2 regions of the Bacillus sp. FSL R5-0422 genome follow, and region 2 is predicted to be linked to the other one. Evidence: a T-box and tRNA genes for the amino acid it is inferred to sense, from the RefSeq annotation. Region 2 holds a T-box; the other holds one or more tRNA genes.
What was found. A T-box is a leader RNA that pairs with one kind of tRNA and senses whether it is charged. The one in region 2 lies ahead of MKX52_RS12295 (valine--tRNA ligase), so its partner is inferred to be a tRNA-Val.
Positions count from the first base shown of each region.

Region 1: it encodes a tRNA-Val, which carries the amino acid that the T-box ahead of MKX52_RS12295 (valine--tRNA ligase) is inferred to sense. The anticodon was not compared.

Region 1 is NZ_CP152014.1:1,149,908-1,153,329, forward strand. It holds gene MKX52_RS05710 (methionine biosynthesis PLP-dependent protein) at 1-748, shown strand, start outside; gene metC (cystathionine beta-lyase) at 745-1,923, shown strand; tRNA gene MKX52_RS05720 (tRNA-Val) at 2,052-2,124, shown strand; gene MKX52_RS05725 (acetyl-CoA carboxylase carboxyltransferase subunit alpha) at 2,387-3,331, opposite strand; gene MKX52_RS05730 (MarR family transcriptional regulator) at 3,364-3,422, opposite strand, start outside.
Region 2 is NZ_CP152014.1:2,400,565-2,403,986, reverse strand. It holds gene ysxE (spore coat protein YsxE) at 1-1,022, shown strand, start outside; gene MKX52_RS12300 (hypothetical protein) at 1,069-1,257, opposite strand; T-box leader at 1,426-1,655, shown strand; gene MKX52_RS12295 (valine--tRNA ligase) at 1,715-3,422, shown strand, end outside.

The DNA of each region.
Region 1 (3,422 bases), 1.3 Mb from region 2:
AGATGAAGACTGTTTACGCTCTAAAATCACAACAAACACAAAAGCAGTCTTTATTGAGACGCCGACAAATCCACTTATGCAAGAAGCGGATATTCAAAAAATAGCGAAGATTGCAAAAGAACATGGCGCTTTGGTCATTGTCGATAACACCTTTTACACACCTGTTTTGCAAAAGCCGATTACGCTTGGAGCGGACATTGTGATTCATAGCGCAACCAAATATTTAGGCGGACATAATGACGTTCTTGCAGGGCTTGTCGTCACAAAAGGAGAGCAGTTGTCTGAAGACATGTTCCAGCATCAAAACGCGATTGGAGCGGTTCTATCACCATTTGACTCATGGCTATTAATGAGAGGGATGAAAACACTGGCTCTTAGAATGCGCCAGCACGAGGCAAATGCGCAGGAGCTAGCCGAGTTTTTAAAGAAACAGCCAGAAATTCAAGATGTCCTTTACCCAGGCAAGGGAGGAATGCTGTCATTCCGTGTAGCCGAAGAAGACTGGGTCAATCCATTTTTAAAGCAGCTGAAAACGATTTGTTTTGCTGAAAGTCTTGGCGGAATTGAAAGTTTTATCACGTATCCTGCGACGCAAACGCACATGGATATTCCTGAGGAAATTCGCATTGCAAACGGTGTGTGTAACAAACTGCTCCGTTTCTCCGTTGGTATTGAGCACGTAGATGACCTGAAGGCAGACCTAAAGCAGGCACTATCACAAGTAAAAGAGGAGGTACATGCCAAATGACCACACATGATTGGACATTCGAAACCCAACTCGTTCATAACGCATTCAAAACAGACCGTTCAACAGGTGCAGTCAGTGTGCCGATTCAGCATGCGTCCACCTTTCATCAAAGCAGCTTTGATGATTTTGGTCAATATGACTACTCAAGATCGGGGACTCCTACACGTCAAGCGTTAGAGGATACGATTGCGGCGCTAGAAGGAGGAACGAGAGGGCTTGCTTTTGCATCTGGCATGGCAGCCATCTCCACTGCTTTTCTTCTATTATCAAAAGGAGATCACGTCCTTGTCACAAGAGATGTGTATGGTGGTACATTTCGTATGATCACCCAAGTTCTTTCGAGATTCGGCATTGAGCATACCTTTGTGGACATGACGGATTTGAATGAAGTCAAAAAAGGCATTCAATCGAATACGAAGGTCATTTACATGGAAACACCGTCAAACCCGACGCTAGGAATTACGGATATAGAGGGCGTCGTCCAGCTTGCGAAAGAACATGACTGTCTGACATTTTTAGATAATACATTTTTAACACCGGCTCTTCAGCGTCCGCTCGACCTTGGCGTTGACGTTGTCCTGCACAGCGCAACGAAATTTTTGAGCGGTCACAGTGATGTGCTGTCAGGCTTAGCGGTGGTGAAAGATGAGAAGCTGGGAGAGGAACTCTATTCGCTGCAAAACTCATTCGGTGCGGTCCTTGGCGTGCAGGACTGCTGGCTTGTGTTAAGAGGGTTAAAAACCCTTCAGGTGAGATTAGAAAAAGCAAGCCAAACGGCATTTAAACTCGCTTCATTCCTGAAAGAACATCCAGCGGTGAAAAAAGTATACTATCCAGGCTTAGATGACCATCCGGGGGCAGACATTCAGCGAAAGCAAGCAAGCGGAGCTGGAGCCGTTCTCTCATTTGAATTAGAAAACGAAGCAGCAGTCAAAGAATTAGTAGACGCTGTCACATTACCTGTATTTGCTGTCAGCCTTGGCGCCGTCGAATCCATTCTGTCATACCCAGCCAAAATGTCACATGCGGCTATGCCAAAAGAAGAAAGAGAAAAAAGAGGAATTACAGATGGATTGCTTCGTTTAAGTGTTGGAGTTGAAAACGGAGAAGACCTCAAACGCGACTTCAAACAAGCACTCGATCAATTAAAGCCCGTTCTTGTCAACCAATCATGAAGGTGAGAAAAAGCCGGCACAGCTGCCGGCTTTTTGACCTTTTTTGAACAAAACCATTGACGATGGATCATGAAGGTTATATAATAGAGACTGTCAGTAACAGAAACCCCAGAACTGATACATAACCCGATTCCGTAGCTCAGCTGGGAGAGCGCTACCTTGACAGGGTAGAGGTCGCTGGTTCGAGCCCAGTCGGAATCATCGTTTAAACCCTTGCCTAGCAAGGGTTTTTTGTTTGTCGGTAACAAATGTTTGTTCTGTTTCTTTTGATTGGGGACAAATTGGGGACGAACTTTATCCATTAGATTGTTTCTCAGTATTTTTAGGATCAAAAAATCCCTATTCCATACCGATCACACATCTTTTAATAGTATCAGCATATCCAGTTTAAGAGGTTACTTACAAAATATTTAGAACTTTTTTGTAAGAATCCTCCGAAATGCAATACGGACTTTAAATATTTTCATTTATAATTTCCTATTTTTCTATACTTTTCATATCGCTGTTGTATAAGCTCTTCCGAGGATAATAGTATCAATTTTTTTAGAGATGATTCGATTGTAGATTCAATCAATTTTGCCTGTGATTTTATATCATTTTGTGCTCCACCTCTAATTTCAGGAATGATTTCATCAATAACTCCTAAATGTTTTAAATCTATTGCTGAAATTTTCATATGTTCAGCAGCTTCTGGAGCATACTTAGCGTCCTTCCATAGGATAGATGCTGCTCCTTCTGGCGAAATGACCGAGTACCATGAATACTCTAACATATGGATATGGTTACCGACACTAATGCCAAGAGCTCCACCACTTGATGCCTCTCCAATTACAATACAAACAATTGGCACTTTAAGAGTAGCCATTTCAAATAGATTGCGAGCTATCGCTTCAGAAATTCCACGTTCTTCAGACCCTTTCCCTGGATAGGCGCCTATTGTATCAATAAATGTAATAATAGGGCGATTAAATTTATCAGCTTGTTTCATAAGTCTTAGCGCTTTTCTATAACCTTCTGGATGTGCCATTCCAAAATTTCTTTCTATATTTTCCTTTGTACTTCTACCTCTTTGATGACCAATAACCGTAACGGGCATCCCTTTAAATTTTGCAATACCACCTATCATTGCTTGATCATCACCATATAATCGATCACCATGAAGTTCGAAAAAGTTTGTAAACAATAAAGGTATATAATCCAATGTCGTGGGCCGGTTACGTAGCCTTGCAATTTGAACTCGTTGAAAAGGTGTAATATTAGAATAAATTTCATCTTGCATTTTATTTAAACGTTTTTCTAATAAATGAATTTCTGACGATAAATCTACATTATGTTCTTTCATCATTTTCTTTAATTCATCAAATTTCTCTTTTAGTTCAATAATAGGACGTTCAAAATCCAAACTCATTTTAACCTCCAAAGGTTATGATTTACCTCACTTTAATCAAAAGACTTAGAAATAGAATCAATAAATAATTCAAAACCATCCACAACTATTT
Region 2 (3,422 bases):
TCCAATCTGTCCTATACGAATACGGGCTTGAAGCGGAATACATTGAACCTGTCAGTCCTGCTGTCGTCAAAGTATATACAAAGCAGGGCGCATTTGCTTTAAAGCGAGTAAAAGCCAGTCGACATATGCAGTTTACAGAGCAAATGCTTGAACTAGAATCAAAGGGCTATCGCTCTTTTGTGCCGATTTATCGGACGAAGAGCGGTTCTTTTTTCTCAAGTCATCGTGAAAGCCAGTACGCATACTATCTGATGCCTTGGCTGACGAATGAAAAGAGAGAAGAGCAGGACGATAAACATGAATATTTATTTCAAGAGATTGCAAGACTTCATAAGCGGACCGAAGTGATGATGGATATCACAGATCAAGAGATCGAAGCGCACTACACACAAATCAAGACCAAGTGGGAAACAGAAAAAGACATGTATGAACGGTTCATAGAGCGGGCAGAGCAAACGTGGTATATGTCGCCATTTGAACTGGCTGCTGCGATGTATTTTTCAGAGGCGATGTCTGCTAGCGAATTTGCCCTTGAACGACTAGAAGATTGGCATGAAGAAATGAAAGATAAAGAAACAACTCGTGTTGTGTTAAATCATGGGCAGCTGTCAATTCATCACTTTTTGTACAATGATGTGGGCACAGGGCATTTCACCAATTTTGAGCGGTCTAAAAAAGCCGCCCCCATTTATGATCTTCTAACCTTTTACTTTCGGACGTTCAAAACCTATCCCACGTCGTGTCCTGAATGCACTTCCTTGTTTTATACGTATCAAAAAGGAAATCCTCTTCGGGAGGAAGAGCTTCATTTGTTTCTTAGTTACCTTGCTTATCCGCAAGGTCTGTTTGATACAGTGAAAACCTATGAAGCAGGCGGGCAGGATGAGATGGAAAGCTGTCAAGAGCTGTTAAGAGCATATTGGCAGATGAAAAATTCAGAGCCGACCGTCATGAAGATTCACGAGATTGAGCAGGCTAGACGGCTTGAAGAAGAACAAAGTGCCTCGTCATCAGCGGAATGACGAGGTTATTTTGTGTTCATAATGGCTGGTACATAAGAGCAAGCGTTTAAAACCAATCAAGGTGAAAGGCGCAGGCAAGAAAAATGAGAATACCTAGGATGAGGACGTCAAATGTCGTGGGGAAAATAATTGTACGAAACCCTTGAAATATCGCAATTGGGAGAACGACTTGGGAGGCGACTGCCCGAATTTGTCTTAGCCAGGGGGGAAGTGTATATGGATTGATCTTCTTCAAAGTAAACGCCCTCCTTCTTCATTTTGCTATTATCATATGGGCAAAGAGGCAAAGGGTGCTTGTCCAATTTGTATAAAGAAGAAGAAAAGCGGAAAAGATGATTGACGAAAACAAAAGGCATTTAGTAATATAAATAAAAGATGAGTACGTGCTGATGAACGTGATATATCATAAGCGTGGATCAGGAAGAGTACGAGCAAGACCCTAAAGAGAGGGAGACCATGTGCTGAAAGGTTTCCTAGGATGTACTTGTTTGGAAGGTCGCCTGTGAGCTTAATTTCTTGAATGAACAAGTAGAGAAATTCGGGAGAACCCCGTTATCCTTTAGAGTGTATGGGACACGTCTATGTGTCTCGTGAAAAAAGGTGGTACCGCGAAAAAGCTTTTTCGTCCTTTTATAAGGATGAAAAGGCTTTTTTTATGTTTCATCAGCCAAAAAAATGTGGAGGTTACATAAATGGAAACAAATAATCAAGAAATGCCAACAAAGTACGACCCAAATGCGATTGAAAAAGACCGCTATACGTACTGGCTTGAAGGGAAATTCTTCGAAGCACAAAATGACAAAACGAAAGATCCATATACAGTCGTCATTCCTCCACCAAACGTGACAGGAAAACTGCACCTTGGGCATGCATGGGATTCGACTCTTCAAGACATCGTGACACGTATGAAACGGATGCAGGGCTATGACGTTCTATGGCTTCCAGGAATGGATCATGCCGGTATTGCGACACAAGCAAAGGTTGAGGCAAAGCTTCGCGAAGAAGGCGTCAGCCGTTATGACCTTGGCCGCGAGAAATTTGTGGAAGAAACGTGGAAATGGAAAGAAGAATATGCGGACTTTATTCGCAGCCAATGGGCGAAAATGGGACTTGGTCTTGATTACTCGCGTGAACGTTTTACATTGGATGAGGGTCTGAATAAAGCAGTACGTCAAGTGTTTGTTCAATTGTATGAAAAAGGGCTGATCTATCGCGGAGAGTACATCATTAACTGGGATCCAGCGACGAAAACGGCACTTTCTGATATTGAAGTGATTTATAAAGATGTTCAAGGTGCGTTTTATCACTTAAGATACCCACTTTCAGATGGCACGGGTTCAATTGAAATTGCGACGACAAGACCTGAGACAATGCTCGGAGATACAGCTGTTGCTGTGCATCCAGATGACGAACGTTACCAGCATTTGATTGGAAAAACAGTGGTCTTGCCAATTACAGGACGCGAGATTCCGATCGTTGCTGATGACTACGTCGATATGGAGTTTGGTTCAGGCGCTGTGAAAATTACACCTGCTCATGACCCGAATGACTTTGAGCTTGGAAACCGCCATGACTTAGAGCGTATTCTAGTTATGAATGAAGATGGCACAATGAATGCAAATGCACTGCAATATAAAGGATTGGACCGCTTTGAATGCCGTAAACAGCTTGTAAAAGACTTACAAGAAGAGGGTGTTTTGTTCAAAATTGAGGATCATATGCATTCAGTTGGTCATAGTGAGCGAAGCGGAGCTGTCGTTGAACCTTATTTATCAACACAATGGTTTGTAAAAATGCAGCCGCTGGCAGACGAAGCCATCAATCTTCAAAATGGGGACGACCAAGTTCAATTTGTTCCAGACCGCTTTGAAAAGACGTATTTACACTGGATGGAAAATATCCGTGACTGGTGTATTTCTCGTCAGCTATGGTGGGGACACCGCATTCCAGCTTGGTACCATAAAGAAACGAAAGAAGTATACGTAGGACTGGAAGCACCGGAAGATATAGAGAACTGGGAACAGGATAACGATGTGCTTGATACTTGGTTTAGTTCAGCGCTTTGGCCTTTCTCTACAATGGGCTGGCCGGATGCTGAGAGTGAAGACTTCAAGCGCTACTATCCAACAAACCTGCTTGTTACAGGCTATGACATCATTTTCTTCTGGGTCTCTCGCATGATCTTCCAAGGTCTTGAATTCACAGGAGAAAAACCGTTTAAAGACGTTCTTATTCATGGGCTGATCCGTGACGAGCAAGGACGTAAAATGAGTAAGTCGCTAGGAAACGGAATTGATCCAATGGAGGTCATCGACAAGTACGGTGCAGATTCATTAAGATATTTCTTAGCAACTGGAAGCTCACCAGGTCAGGATCTTCGCTTTAGCTTTGAAAAGGTTG